DNA from 4 places in the Paenibacillus glufosinatiresistens genome. Region 3 is predicted to be linked to each of the others. Evidence: predicted binding sites of a transcription regulator. Region 3 holds the regulator's gene; each other region holds the start of a gene.

The links. Region 3 encodes LexA, which represses DNA repair genes until DNA is damaged. Its sites were predicted from a motif close to CGAACATATGTTCG; they were not measured.
Region 1: a site for LexA is predicted at 2,120-2,133, ahead of RBI05_RS12195 (putative DNA modification/repair radical SAM protein). Genes of this name have one in related genera too.
Region 2: a site for LexA is predicted at 2,005-2,018, ahead of RBI05_RS13020 (SPL family radical SAM protein). Genes of this name have one in related genera too.
Region 4: a site for LexA is predicted at 1,334-1,347, ahead of RBI05_RS04210 (DNA polymerase IV). Genes of this name have one in related genera too.

The regions. Positions count from the first base shown of each region.
Region 1 is NZ_JAVFHT010000010.1:54,836-58,583, reverse strand. Features, by position in the region: gene RBI05_RS12200 (TIGR03915 family putative DNA repair protein) at 1-601, opposite strand, end outside; gene RBI05_RS12195 (putative DNA modification/repair radical SAM protein) at 594-2,075, opposite strand; gene RBI05_RS12190 ((deoxy)nucleoside triphosphate pyrophosphohydrolase) at 2,200-2,580, shown strand; gene RBI05_RS12185 (GntR family transcriptional regulator) at 2,627-3,349, shown strand; gene RBI05_RS12180 (phosphoketolase family protein) at 3,556-3,748, shown strand, end outside.
Region 2 is NZ_JAVFHT010000011.1:88,371-92,118, reverse strand. Features, by position in the region: gene RBI05_RS13025 (aldo/keto reductase) at 1-878, opposite strand, end outside; gene RBI05_RS13020 (SPL family radical SAM protein) at 1,001-1,987, opposite strand; gene cobA (uroporphyrinogen-III C-methyltransferase) at 2,167-3,714, opposite strand; gene hemC (hydroxymethylbilane synthase) at 3,721-3,748, opposite strand, start outside.
Region 3 is NZ_JAVFHT010000003.1:208,510-212,257, reverse strand. Features, by position in the region: gene RBI05_RS05960 (HAD family hydrolase) at 1-484, opposite strand, end outside; gene RBI05_RS05955 (hypothetical protein) at 518-1,036, opposite strand; gene RBI05_RS05950 (DUF896 domain-containing protein) at 1,090-1,296, opposite strand; gene RBI05_RS05945 (LysM peptidoglycan-binding domain-containing protein) at 1,451-1,846, opposite strand; gene lexA (transcriptional repressor LexA) at 2,033-2,659, shown strand; gene RBI05_RS05935 (hypothetical protein) at 2,874-3,116, shown strand; gene RBI05_RS05930 (cupin domain-containing protein) at 3,234-3,748, opposite strand, start outside.
Region 4 is NZ_JAVFHT010000002.1:244,064-247,811, reverse strand. Features, by position in the region: gene RBI05_RS04225 (arsinothricin resistance N-acetyltransferase ArsN1 family A) at 1-290, opposite strand, end outside; gene RBI05_RS04220 (class I SAM-dependent methyltransferase) at 353-673, opposite strand; gene RBI05_RS04215 (MarR family winged helix-turn-helix transcriptional regulator) at 703-1,155, opposite strand; gene RBI05_RS04210 (DNA polymerase IV) at 1,363-2,622, shown strand; gene RBI05_RS04205 (hypothetical protein) at 2,619-3,092, shown strand; gene RBI05_RS04200 (GIY-YIG nuclease family protein) at 3,229-3,588, shown strand.

The sequences.
Region 1 (3,748 bases), on a different contig from region 3:
GCGGCGTCCACGCTTCCAGCGGAATGATGGCGGATCGTCCCGGTTCATGAATGAGCGCCATGCGGTGGGCGGCATCATAGATCATGAAGCGTTCGCCCCCGAACCGGTCGCAGAAGTGGTCGCGGATGAGCGGGAGTACAAGGTTCCGCGGCTCAATCACCGCCGCTATGACCGGTCCGTAGACGGAGAAGCGGATCAGGCCGAGATAGCGGTGGCTCTCCCGCCGCAAGTGCAGAACGGCCTTAACCAGTGCATCCACCGTATCATCGGCAAGCATGTCCAGGACGCGCGGGCCATGGGCGAAGCCGAGCTGGAGGAACTTCAGCAGCAGCAGTTCCTTGTCCGGGAGACAGGTACAGAAGCCCAGGCGCACCAGTTCTTCGGCCTTCGCCCCGATGCGCTGCGGGATGGACCGCAGGACGCGTCCGGCATGCTCGGGATCGGTCTCGATCCATTTGGACTCCAGCAGCAGCCCGGGACCATCGTCCTGGGGATGAATGGCCAGCGGGGTCTCCTTCCACACATAACTCTCAAATACGCAGGAGAGCAGCCCTTCGAAGCTGCCGTCATAGCTGTAGGCCAGCGCAGCCGTCTTAAACATAAGCAGTCCTCCCGGAAGAGGCCTCTTGGGCGAGCGCGTCGATGGAATCTGCTCCGACCAAGGCCGCTTCGGTAAGCCGTGGATCGGCCGCTTCGGCCAGGGCAGCAGCGGGCCCGCCGGCAGCCGGTCCGCCCTCAGCCGGTCCGCCAAGAGGCCGGGAAGAATTAGGCCCGCCGGAGAAGAGGTCCGCAGGCGCTGCGGGCTCCGGCAGTCCGGTCACTTCGGCCTCGCTGAAGAAGGAGAGCTGTTCGGCCTGCGGCTCCCGGAAGGCCGCCAGTTCCTGACCGGACATCAGCGAGCGCAGCAGCGTATGGTCGCTGACCTTCAGCCCTTCCAGCATGCGTCCCCGGCAGGTCAGAAAGAACTGAGCCCGCTTCAGCACCACACCCAGCTTCTTCAGCGCAGCGAAGTCCAGGCTTCCGGCCCGGCGGGCCTTGACGATTCGCTGGGCGCTGCGCACCCCGATGCCCGGTACGCGCAGCAGCATTTCGTAAGGCGCGGTGTTGGCCTCCACGGGGAACAATGCCCGGTTGCGCAGCGCCCAGCTGCATTTCGGATCCAGCAGCGGATTGAAGTTCGGGGCCGACTCGTCCAGCAGCTCGCCCGCGCGAAAGCCGTAGAAGCGCAGCAGCCAGTCGGCCTGGTACAGCCGGTGCTCCCGCAGGAGCGGCGGTTTGGTGTCGAGCGCAGGGAGGAGCGAATGCTCCACAACCGGCGTGTAGGCGGAGTAGAACACCCGCTTCAAGCCGTATTTGCGGTACAGTCCTTCCGTCAAGGCGAGGATCCGCTGATCCGTGTCGGGCGTTGCTCCCACAATGATCTGTGTGCTCTGGCCCGCGGGGGCATACCGGGGAGCATGGTCGTAACGGACGAGATCGTGGCGGTTCTCACGGATTCGGGCCTGGATGAGTCCCATAGGCTTCAGAATGGAATCCTTGCTCTTGTCCGGCGCCAGCCTGCCGAGGCTTGCCTGTGACGGCAGCTCGATGTTGACGCTCATCCGGTCGGCGAGAAGGCCGAGCCGGGAGAGCAGCCGTTCGTCCGTTCCCGGAATGGCCTTGACATGAATGTAACCGCCGAAGCGGTGAACATGGCGCAGCAGCTCCAGGGCGGCAATCATCTGCTCGGTCGTATAGTCGGGATTGCGCAGAATGCCGGAACTCAGGAACAGGCCCTCGATATAATTGCGGCGGTAGAACTGCATCGTGACATCGGCAATCTCTTCCGGCGTAAAAGTGGCCCGCCGCGTATAATTGGACCGCCGGTTCACGCAGTAGGCGCAGTCGAAGACGCACCGGTTCGTCATCAGCACCTTCAGCAGCGAAATGCAGCGGCCGTCGGCGGCGAAGCTGTGGCAGATGCCCATGCTGGTGGTGTTGCCCATGCCGCCGGCGCTTCCCTTGCGGCTGGAGCCGCTGGAAGTGCAGGCGACATCATATTTGGCCGAGGCGGTCAAAATTTCGAGCTTCTCCATTACGTCCACGGGGAACCCTCCTTTATATAAATGGAAGTATATATCGAACATGTGTTCCTGTCAAAGACAAAGATCCCTTGCTTCGGCTATATTAAGTTCAGGAGAAGAAAGGGGTGTGAGGGCAATGATCGAAGTGGCGGCAGCGATTATAGAAGACCGTCAGGGGCGGATTCTGATTGCCCGCAAACGCAGAGGCAAAGCCCAAGAGGGGCTCTGGGAGTTCCCGGGCGGCAAGCTGGAGCCGGGGGAGACGCCGGAGGCATGCCTGAAGCGCGAGCTGCTGGAAGAGATGGGGCTGCGCATCCGGCCTTACGCCCGGTTCGGCGTCAGCGAGCACCGGTACGAAGAGATTCATATCCGGCTGACGGCTTACCGCGCCGTGCTGGAGGGCGGCGAGCCGGTGCTGACCGACCACGACCGGTACGAATGGGTCCATCCCAGCGGGCTGGGAGCGTATGAATTTGCGGCTGCGGACATAGAGTTTGTGGACAAGCTTATGCTATAGTTAACCAAGAGACTAACGAAGCAGAGGACCGGAGAGGAAGTACGTAATGGCAGAGTTCGTGTACAAGCAAATTATCGACGATCTGAAGAAGAAAATATTCGCCGGGCAGTTTGCGGATATGCGTCTGCCGGATGAGCGCAGCCTGAGCGAGCTGTACCAGGTCAGCCGCAGCTCGGTGAAGCAGGCGCTGACGAAGATGGAGCACGCCGGAATTATTTTCAAGAAGCGCGGATCGGGGACCTTCATCAACCCCCTGTATATTAAGAACGAATCGGTCTTTAACTATGAAGGCTCGAATCTGGGCGTGACCGACAACTTCCATATGAACGGCCAGAAGCCGCAGACCCGGGTGCTGGGCTTCGAGGTGATTCCGCCGACGGAGGAGCTGCAGCGGGATTTGTTCCTGGAACCGCATGATTTTGTCTACAAAATCGTCCGGCTTCGCCTGTTCGACGACGTGCCTTTTATGATCGAGACGGGGTATATCCCGATTAAAATCGTGCAGAATTTGAACCAGACCATCATTGAAGGTTCCATCTTCAACTATCTGGAGAGCGCGCATAATCTGGCCGTGACCAAATCTTTCATGTCCATCTTTGCGGAGCCTTCGCAGGAGCAGGACCGGGAGCTGCTGCTGCTGAAGGAGAACGAGCCGGTCGGCATTATGGAAGGGATCTTCTTCCTCGACAACGGAACGCCGCTGGAATTCTCCCATATGCGCATTCATTATCAATACCTAAAATTTAACACGTTTGTATCGGTGCAATAAGCGGAAGACTGGAGGAAACTCCGGTCTTTTTTTATTGGGTTGAAAAGGCGAATGACCATTTGTCCATATGTTGTTCAACTTTTCACAAAATTGGACCGTATCAATTATAAAAAAGGTTGTATTTTATAATTAAGTTGGTATGATGAACTCAAGAGAAATTTTTCACAATCGGTCGGAAGGCTGATATTAAGGAGTGGAGAGAAATCATGGGACTGACTCTGCAAGTGGATTATTCGTCCAAAACCTATTTCGACAAGCTGGATGCATACTGGCGCGCTACGAATTATATTTCGGTCGGGCAGCTGTACCTGAAGGATAACCCGCTGCTCCGGGAACCGCTGCAGGCCGATCATGTCAAGGTGAAGCCGATCGGGCACTGGGGCACCATCCCGGGCCAGA
Region 2 (3,748 bases), on a different contig from region 3:
TCGAGGGCTTCCAGATTCTCCTCCAGATAGCGGCGGCGCTTCGTTCCGGGAATCGGCACGACATCCTCGCCGCGCGACAGCAGCCAGGCCAGCGCCAGCTGGGAAGACGAGCAGCCCTTCTCGCGTGCAATCTCGTGGATGCGCTCGACCAGTTCGAGATTCTTGATGAAATTCTCGCCCTGGAAGCGGGGCGACATCCGCCGGTAGTCATCCGGCTCCAGATCCTCGAACGACTTGATCTGCCCGGTCAGGAAACCGCGGCCCAGCGGGCTGTAAGCAACGAAACTCACCCCATGCTCACGGCAAAAAGGCAGAATCCGGTCTTCGACATCCCGGCTCCAGAGTGAATATTCCGTCTGCAGCGCCGCAATCGGATGGACGCCGAGCGCACGTCCGATGGTATCGGCCGACGCCTCCGACAGACCGAGGCAGCGGACCTTGCCCGCCCGGACCAGATCGGCCATCGCTCCGACCGTCTCTTCAATCGGCGTATCCGGGTCCACCCGGTGCTGGTAATAGAGGTCGATGTAATCCACGCCGAGACGGCGCAGACTGTCGTCGCAAGCCTTCTTCACATATTCCGGACGCCCGCACACGCCCAGGGGAGTGCCGTCTTCCGCCCTCACATTGCCGAATTTTGTGGCCAGCACGACGTCGCCCCGCCGTCCTCTGATGGCTCGGCCGACCAGCTCCTCATTCCGGCCTACGCCGTACATGTCCGCCGTATCGAGAAAGTTCAATCCCCGGTCCAGCGCCAGATGGATGGTCCGAATCGATTCTTCGTCATTCCGGCTTCCGTAGAAATCCGACATGCCCATGCAGCCGAGCCCCAGGGCGGATACCTCCAGCCCGGATGCGCCCAATTTCCGCTTCTTCATCCTTCAACCCTCCGTTTCGGAAAAGTCTCTGCCGTTACCAAGCTGTCCACTCCCTCTTATTCTACTCCAGACCGGTCTCCGGCAAAAGCCGGGCGGCCGGCCGGACGTCTACGCTGTCCCGGTCAGAAGAAAGAGAGCTGCTCCGGCGGATAAGCCGGTTCGCCGCAGGCTTCTCCGGGAGCCGGGGAGCCCGGCCGGATACCGGAAGGCGCTTCCTCTTCGTCCGCCGGCTTGTAGAGCGGCTCAGACGGCGTGTACTTCCGGCTCAGCTCATCGGTCAGGCGGCGCAGCTTCTCCCGGTATTCATCGGAAGCGTAGGCGCCGCCCGCATACAGCTCCCGGTACCCGTCCAGCCGGTCCGGATAGTGTTCAGCCAGCGACCGGAAATACCCGCGCTTGACCTCCGGAGACAGCCGCAGCGCCGAGGTCATGAAAGACCCGGCCCCCCGCTCCGCGGCGGCTGCGAACAGCTCCTCCAGATCCTTCGGACCGTCGGTCAGCAAGGGAAGGATCGGCGCGATGAACACGCTTGTGCGAATACCCGCTTCGCTGAGCGCCTTCAGCGTCTCCAGGCGCTTGGCCGGGAGAGGCGCTTCCGGCTCCAGCCTCCGCGTCAGCTTCGCATCCAAGGTGTTCATACTGATGTTGACGGAGACCCCGTCCATCCGGCGCAGCAGGTCGAGATCGCGCAGAATCAGCGGCGAGCGCGTCGTGACCGAAACGCCAACGCCGTAGCGGGCCAGCACCTCCAGACAGCGGCGGGTCAGCTTCATTCGGCCCTCAACCGGCTGGTACGGGTCCGTTACGGTTCCAATCATGACCTGGCCGAGCCGCCGCCGCATCTCGCCGAGATCGTAGCGATGACGCACCGCGAGCTTGGCAAGCTGTGCCTCCAGCGCCTCGGGAGCGTTCGTTTTCAGCAGGATGTGATTCTGAAATTCATCGTCCGCGCCGAGATTCATAAAATGCTGAAATCCCCGGGCAAAGCAGAAGCTGCACCCGTGCGCGCAGCCGCGGTACGGATTGATGGACCAGCCAAACGGCATTCGCTCTTCCTTCACCGGAGTCATGCCGGTCTTGACGTTCATGTGTTCATATATTCTCGGCATATCCGCCCTCCCAGACAAGAACATTTGTTCTTGTATTGTAGCATGTTCCGGTTCCGGTTCACAAGCGGATCGGTTTCCGAGAGAATGTGACGACGCCGGCTGTCTGCAGAAGCGGCAAAGGGATTTTTGCAGTCCAGCCGCAAAAATCCCTTTGCCTTATCCGGTATTCCTTTAAGCATTCACGGCTTCCGCGTCTCGGCATTCCAGCGGCACAGCTCCTCCACAAGCGAGACAATCGTCGCTTCCTTCGCGAGCAGCTTCGGCGAGAGCCCCGCCTCCTCGGCGGTTGCGGCCGTCACCGGACCGATGCAGGCGACCGCTGCGCCGTCCAGCGCGCGCGCCGGTTCCTCGAACCCCATGCCGCGCAGCGCCTCCAGCAGATTGCGCACCGTCGAAGAACTGGTGAAGGTCACGGCATGAATGCCCCCCTCCTGCAGCAGCTTCCTTAGCTCCTCGTCGTCTTCCGCAACCGGAACGGTCTCATAGGTCTGCGCCTCCGTAACGGAGAGTCCGAGCTCGGCCAGCTTCTCGGGCAGCCAGTTCCGGGCCAGATCGCCGCGCGGGAGCAGAACCTTCTGTCCCGGCACGAGGTCCGGGCCGAATGTCTCCAGGAGCCCTTCGGCCTGAAAACGCCCGGGAAGCTCCTCGGCCAGCAGGCCGCGCTCCGCCAGCGCCGCCGCCGTTGCCGGGCCGACCGCCGCGATGCGGGCGCGGGCAAGCCCGCGCACATCCACCCGCAGCTCGGCCAGATGGCGGAAGAAGAACTCTACGCCGTTCACACTTGTGAAGAAGACCCAGTCATAGGTATGAAGCGCGGACAGCGCCTCGCGGAGAGCGGCAATCCGCTCTTCGCTGCGCGGCGGCACCGTCTCGATGACCGGAAATTCGTAAGGCTCCCCGCCAAGCTCTTCAATCCGCTCCACCAGTTCGCTCGCCTGGGACCGAGAACGGGTCACCAGAATACGTCTGCCGAAGAGCGGCAGCGCTTCCGCCCATTGCAGCTTCTCGCGCTGGCCGACCACTTCACCGACCACAATCACGGCCGGCGACTGGAAGTTCAACGCCGTCACCTTGGCCTCAATATCTGCCAGCGTGCCTACAAGCGTCTCCTGCTCAGCGCGGGTGCCCCAGCGCACAAGCGCCACCGGCGTCTCCGGCGGGCGGCCGTGCTTGATCAGATTGGAACTGATGTAGCCGATCTTGGCCACCCCCATCATGAAGATCAGCGTTCCCGTCGCCTGCGTCAGCTTATCCCAATGGATGGCCTGGTCCAGCTTGTCCGGGCTTTCGTGGCCGGTGATAATCGACAGGGACGACGCATAATCCCGGTGCGTCACCGGGATGCCGGCATAGGCCGGCACCGCGATCGCCGAAGTAACGCCCGGCACGATTTCGTAAGGCACCCCGTGCTGCCGGAGCAGCTCGGCTTCTTCGCCCACCCGGCCGAAGATGGTCGGGTCCCCGCCTTTCAGCCGGGTCACCGTCTTGCCCTGAAGCGCCAGCTCCACGAGCAGGCGGTTGATCTCCTCCTGCTTCATCGTGTGCCGGTTGGTCGTTTTGCCGACATAGATTTTCTCTCCGCCGGGCTTCATCCATTTCAGCAGTCTGGGGCTGGCCAGACGGTCATAGACCAGCACGTCGCTCTTCCGAATGCACTCCAGCCCTTTCAACGTAATCAGCCGGGCATCCCCGGGCCCCGCTCCCACCAGATAGACTCGTCCCGTCATCTTCTCTCATCCCCTTGCTTCTGCCAGAATCGCT
Region 3 (3,748 bases):
CCCGCTGCAGTGCCGGACATCCATTGGTCAGCAGCAGAAGCTTCACCTTGCCTTTCAATTCGTTCAGGACGGCCAGCGTCTCTTCATAGATGTAGGGACGGCTTCTTCGTTCCGCCGCGAAGCGGGCCGCCAGCTCTGCGGCAAGCGCTTCGTCTTCGATGCCAAGCGAGGCGAGGCCTCTGCGCCACGATTCGGTCCGGTAGGCCGGCGCAAGCTGTTCCAGCTTCCGGAACTCCGGCTGTTCGCCGGCTGTGAAGTTCGCCCACAACGCTTCGAACGGATTGATGCCGATCATCTGCGTAAAAGGAAACGTCTCATACGATTCATACAGACTGCGGGCTTCCCTTCGTACGGCTGCTTCCAGCTCCTCCGGGTCCACCTCGCCGCCTGCCCCCAGACAGGCGTAATGGAAGGCCTCTTCCACACTGCGCTCGTCCCAGAGCAGGGTGTCATCCAGATCAAACAATACGGCAGCTACTGACATCCTCTTCTCCCCTTTTCCCTTCTGTTGTCCCGCCTATTCGCGAACCAGCGTGATTTTGTGCTGTGCGGCGAACGCTTCTACGCCCTTCGACATCGCTTCGATATCATACCGGTTCGTCAGCCGGGCGAACACCCACTTGCCGCGTTTGGACTTCGGCACAATCGTAACTGTCCCGCGCGACACCACAATCTTCCCGATGTCTCCGGCGGCCAGAATACGCTCCCGGTTGAACTTGAAGGTCGAGAGCCGCGAGCGCTCGATCTTGAGGTAAGGACGGCGGAAGAAGATGAGCGCGGCCAGCAGCATATACAGAGCGATGCCGATCCAGTTCCAAGCGGAGTTCACGCCCTCCGGCGTTCCGACGAGTCCGACGAAGGCATACAGAAGCCCCAGGACAAACAGCAATGTCGGGAAAATAATATTGCGTCCCCGATAAATATCGGCCTTCCCCGCAGCCGAAACGGAAGCGGAAGCTCCTTTTCCTTCTTTTTTGCGGCGGGCATTCAGTTGTTTCTGATTGCGTTGTACCATTCTTTCCCATGAGCGGGCCATGCAGCTTCCCCCTAGATTAAATTCAATGCTTCTTATGAAAAAAACGGCCGGGCTCAGCGGGTCTGGCCCGGACCGTCCTTGCCGTTGTCTTCGTCCACAATCTCGATCGATTCCAGCTGCGCGCGGAAATTGCGCCGGATGTTGCCGAGATAGATCTCGCGCAGCCGGCTTCGTTCCGCCAGTTCATCTTCCGTCAGTCCGGTATCCTTCTGCTTGCGGGCCAGCTCATTGATGCGGGCCACCAGTTCATCTATGTCCAATTCGCTTTCCTCCCCTATACGGTTCAAGACTGCGGGCACCTGTCCGCAGCCATGACATTCTAACTGTGCCATGAGAAAAAGAGCTTGTCAAGGCGGCGCCCTGAGAAGCTCTTGGAAGGAACAAGGGGGATATAAATGCGCGGAAGCGCCCGGATTATTCCATCCGGGGCAGCGACAGAATATCGCCGGCCTGGATGCTGCCGTCCTCCAATCCGTTGAGATCTTTAATGGCTTCTACATAGACTACCGTTCGCATGGCTTCAGGCTTATGTTCTCTGGCGATCTCCCAGAGCGTATCGCCATAGGAGACCACAATGCGCTTCTCGGGGGCAAGCGACGAGACCGAATTGGCGAACACACTGCCCACTACCGTAAATCCCGAAACCGTGAGGAGCAGAACAATCATCAAGCTGATCAGGTTCTCACGGGTGAACAGCCTGCGGGACACGGTCAGCGTTCCGGATGTATAGTCAACGATGCCTCTGTGCAGCTCGGAAGGCGCTGCGGGCTTCTCTTCATAAATGCTCCGATATGTACTGTATTTCAACATGGATATCGACCTCCAAACACTTGTTCTTACTTGCAAAAACAATATAACACGAACATGTGTTTTGTTCAACAGGTTTTTCGAACAATTGTTCCCGCAAAAACTGTCGTTTCTTTAGAACTTATGTTTGTGCGAACGGAGGTTCTATGCTATAATTTTCCCATACATTACTAGATGGGGATGATTCCAATGTCCAAGATTTCGAGCCGCCAACTGGCGATTCTGGAATTCATACGCAACGAAGTCCGCAGCAAGGGCTACCCGCCTTCCGTCCGAGAAATTGGCGAAGCCGTCGGCTTGGCCTCCAGTTCCACCGTTCACGGCCATTTGGACCGCCTGGAGAAGAAGGGCCTGATCCGCCGCGACCCTACGAAGCCCCGCGCCATCGAGCTGCTGGGCCAGGAAGAGTCCGAGAACTCGCATCAGTTCGCCCATACGGTTGCCCGTGTCCCTGTCGTAGGCAAAGTCACCGCCGGTCTGCCGATTACCGCAACGGAGAATATTGAAGACTATTTCCCGCTTCCGACCCATTTTATTGGAGAGAACAAAGTATTCATGCTCTCTGTAGCCGGCGACAGCATGATTGAAGCGGGCATTATGAACGGCGACTACGTCATCGTCCGTCAGCAGCAGACTGCCGACAACGGCGATATTGTCGTTGCGATGACCGAAGAAGATGAAGCAACGGTCAAGACCTTCTATAAGGAACGCGACCATATCCGCCTTCAGCCCGAGAACCCCGCGTACGAACCGCTGCGTCTGAACCGGGTCAGCATCTTGGGTAAAGTCATCGGTCTGTTCCGGGATATTCACTGAATCCTGCCGTTTGTCTATCCGGAGCCTTCCTGTCTTAAGGAAGGCTTCTTTATTTTTCCATTCCTTTGTTTCCTTATGGTTCCCGGAACGTATATACCGTTACAGCCGGCCGTTCTCCTTATAAGGAGCCAGCATTTCGGCTATTTCCGGAAGGGAGCGTACGACAAGAATGACAACGACACAGACCATTAGCTATGGGGGAGGTTCCGGTGCATTGGGCGTTCTGTTTTTTCTGATCTGGCTTGTATTTATTGTCATTGGCCTTTATCTGCTCGTTCTGCTGATTAAACTGATGAAGAGAGCCATTGAAGCGCTGGACTTGTATAATTACTCGAAGAATCAGGAGATTCGCCATTCACAGAATGCTTCCTACCTGCGGCCGTATGTCAATGATCCCCCTTCAACCCCGCCTTCGGATTCACCGAATCCCGGTAGAGGCGGACCATCATCTTCTTAAAAGTATCGTACTTGTATCAGGGTGTCCCCTTCTTCACGGCAAGAGGCAGGCCCGCGGAACCTTATCCGCGGCCTGCCTCTCTGCATGTTAACGTTCATGCTTGCCGGTATAGGCAAGTCAGACTCCAGCACCCGGCATCATGGGCATCATTCCGTTACCAATGCCAGGGTATCCGGCCCCTGGATATCCCGCCCCTGCGTGGTGCTGCGGAACTCCTTGACCCGGGCCATAACCGTTTCCCCAGGCTCCGGTCTGCGGGTAGGACTGGGGATAGTAGGCTGCCGGCCAGGCGCCTTGGGCGGCGGAAGGATCGCAGCACAGCGGCGGGCCCAGAATCACCGATTCCGTAATCGGGGATACCGCTTCTGCATATTTTGCCGGATCGATGCAGTAAGCCATATTCATGATCTCCGGCGGCGTACAGCGGAGGAAATCGGAACCGAGAACCACATCAGCCGTCGGCCGATCGAAGATCGTCAGGAAATGCGAGTGCTCCCCAACTCCGACAATCCAGTGGAACCACCCCTTGGGGAACACCGCAACCTGGCCAGGTCTGAGACAGTAGGTCATGCGCTGCTGAGTGAACGGATTAAAGACCGTGGTCTTGACTTCTCCGCAGATTACATAGACCA
Region 4 (3,748 bases), on a different contig from region 3:
CCCTGTCCGCGGTACTCCCTGCGGATGTAGACCGACAGATCGGCTACGCCGCGGTACGCGCAGCGGTGGGAGTAAGGGTTCAGCGATGCCCAGCCGACCGGGAGGCCGTTCCTCTCCGCAACCAGCACCGCATGTCTGCCCTGATGTTCTTCCATCCACCGCTTCATATAGGCCAGATCTTTGATCTCTTCTTCCAGCGTGGCAATCCGGTCTTCAATCCCCTGATTATAAATGTGCAACAGATCTTCGATATCCCCGGCTGCTGCCCGCCGGACTGCAAGTTCCTCCATGCTCTCCAGCTCCTCTGGCTTAAGGCTTGACGGCCTGAATGACGGCCGAGACGATATAGTCTTCAATGTTTCTTGCCGGTACCCAGTCTTTGAGAAAAGCGCCCGATTGCTCTTCCCAGATCCAGCACGCATTCGCCTGGCTGCAGCCCGGCAATGGCCTGTGGATTTCCGCAGCCGAGTCCCAAATTCGCTCCTTCGGGCACGGCCTGCAGTTCATCGCTCGCGTATCCGAGACGGGCCGATATCTCGTTGAAGTCCGTGGGGGCTCCGCAGCAGGAGCCGACGTTCTTGGCGGGCCCTGACGCTTGAATAGCTGCCGCTGCAATTGGCTGGTATCGGCTGCGAACCGTGCGGCGGATTTGATCCGGATGGGTCTCGTTCATAAGATTCACTCCTGTTTTAGGCTGATAGATTAATCGATTTGGACCGGACGGCAGCAGCGGTTCGACCTGGCCATAGCCTCGTTCATCAATTGAACGGAACGGATGACCATTTCCCGATCGGACTCGCTCATATAAGAGAAGACTTCCTCCAGGTAGCTGTTCATTTGCAGGTCAATGGCCGTTGCGGCTTCCTGCCCCTTTGCCGTAAGCGCAAGAATGGAAATCCGGCGGTCCGAGGGATCGGGTGTCTTGCGGAGCAACTCCATGCGCACCAGCGACTGCACCTGGCGGCTGAACGTAGTAATGTCGGTTCCCAGCGTCTCGGCGATTTGCTGCATGGAAGGCTGATGCCGGCGTTCAACTTCATACAGAATGTGGCTCTGTACCGGCGTGATGCTCTTTCCTTCAATCGTGCAGCAGTTCCGGTTCAGCAGGCCGAAGCGCCGGGTCAGAATCTGAAAGAGTTCGCGCGCATTTTCCATTCCTCTCACCTCCTGCCACCAGTTATACCTCAATAACTTGCATGTTGCAAGTAATATTCGGCAATATTAACGGCGAAAGACGACTGCGAGCGCCCTTTTTAGGATTTCCCTAGCCGGAAATCCAGTTTTTGATCCTTGCATACAAACAGGTGTTCGTGCATATAATAGAGTAACGATGAGAATATACGTTCGCTTAGAGGTGGGAGAATGAAAGAACGGACCCTGTTTTTAATCGACTGCCAGTCGTTCTATGCCTCTGTCGAAAAAGCGGCCCGTCCGGAGCTCAAGAACCGGCCGGTGGCCATCGGAGATCCGGAGCGCCCTGCGGGCATTATTCTGGCCGCCTGCCCGTTGGCCAAAGCCTATGGAGTGACCACTGCGCAGCGGATCAACGAAGCGCGGGTCAAATGCCCGGATCTCGTGGTCATTCGTCCGCGGATGCGGATGTACATTCGGATATCCCTGCTGATTACGAAGATTTATGAGTCGTATACGGATCAGGTGGAGCCTTTCTCCATAGACGAGCAATTTCTCGATGTCACCGGCAGCCTCCGTCATTACGGTTCCGTAGAAGAACTGGCGCGGAATATTCAGACCCGGGTGCAGCTCTCCACGGGAATCTGGACCCGGGTGGGAGTGGGCCCAAGCAAGATTCTGGCGAAGACGGCCACCGACAACTTTGCGAAGCAGCGGCCCGACGGCATTTTCAAGCTGAATTACAGCAATATCGAGCAAGAGCTGTGGCCGTTGCCGGTGAGCAAGATGTATATGGTCGCAGGCCGAATGACCGATCACTTTATGCGGATGGGGCTTCCGACCATCGGGGACGTGGCCCGGCTGGAGCTGGGCGACTTCAAACAGAAGATGCGCCGGGAGATGGGCAAGCAGAGCGACCTGAAGGCCGAATACTACTGGCAGGTGGCGCGGGGTATTGACCCCAGCGCGATCAAGCCCGGCATCCGGATGAAGCCGCAGCAATCCATCAGCCACGGCAAGACGCTCCGCGCCAGTCTGTACCGCAGTCTGGAGGATATCGAGGTCGTGCTGCTGGAGCTGGTCATTGAGGTATGCCGGCGGGCCCGCTCCTACGGAGTCATGGGGCAGGTGATCAGTGTGAGCGCAGCCGAGACGGACGGGGAGAAATCCAGAAGCTTCGGCCGTCAGGTCACGCTGTCTCAGCCGACATCGCTTACCCATGAGGTGGCGGAGGCGGCCGGGCGGCTGTTCCGCAAGCATTGGAGCGGGCTGCCGGTGGCCCGGCTTCATATCTCGCTCGATCAGTTGACTTCGGATGAGACGTATCAGCTCACGCTGTTTGAGGATCGGCCCCGGGCCTACTCCATGGAACGGACGCTGGACGGGATCAAGGACCGGTTCGGCAGCGACGCCATTCTCCGGGCCTCTTCGCTGCTGGAAGCCGGAGTGGCGAGGGAGCGGGCCGGACAGATTGGGGGGCACTGGATATGAGTCATCAGGCCAAGAGCGACCCTTGGGCGACGCGTTTTGTGCTGAAGGAGCACGCTGAAGAGTACGGAAGAAGAAATGATCCGCCCGCCGCCGGACAGCCTGCCGTGGAGGAGCTGATTCTCATGCGGGATTATACGCTCCTGCCGCATATGCTCACGATCATCCAGAAGAACCTGGATGATCTCAGATTCTACAAAGGGGTGCTGAGAGACTTCTACACGGCAGCGGGAGAATATGTCGCCCAGCGGATCAGCCAAGATCTGTATGAACTGCGGCGTGAGCTAAGCAGGCGAAGCATTCGGGTGGGAAGCGGGGAGCAGGATGACATCGTCATCAAATATATGTATAAATGCAGAGGCTATACAGGAAGCTTCGACATTACGCGAGAAGAGACGCGGGCCCAGATCGGGGTCCGGTTCGGACGCTACGTGGACGAACTGATGAAGCGAATGCGGGGAGAGTCTAAGTAATAAGCGCCTAGGTAAGCGATGTGCGGCGGTCTGATTTATCCAGAGTCCTTGACTTCGGAACGGAGGCATGGTAGCTTTTTCAGTAATTTAGTAAATTACTAAACGAAGGACCGAAATCCGGCGGGGAGGAAGAAGAATGGATAAGCAGCGCCGCAAGCATCTGGTCGATGAATTCAAAGAGATCAAGACGTATATGGGAGTCATATGCCTAACCAACAAGGCCAATGGCAAGAGATTCCTGACCGGTTTTCCCAATCTGAAGAATCGCTGGCATACACTGCAAATGCATCTGAACGACGGGCGGCATCCGAATGCCGGCCTCCAGGCGGACTGGAAGCTGACCGGGGCGGAGGGCTTTACCTATGAAGTGCTGGAGCAGAAGGATACGGAAGGGGTCCAGGACATCAAATGGGAAGTCAAGCAGATGGAGAAGGCCTGGCTGGAGAAGCTTCAGCCTTACGGAGAGCGGGGATATCACCGCATGAAGGAAGAGTAGCGGTCCGTCAGGGGAATATAGGGAACATAACACGCACTCTTGGATAAAAGCAGGCAGCAAGGCAGCTCCCCGGGGATCGGCGTCCGACCCGAAGGAGCTGCCTTGCTGCCGTTTCTGGCTGCTCTTCGGATAAGGAAGAGCAGCCGGGCGTCTGACCGTC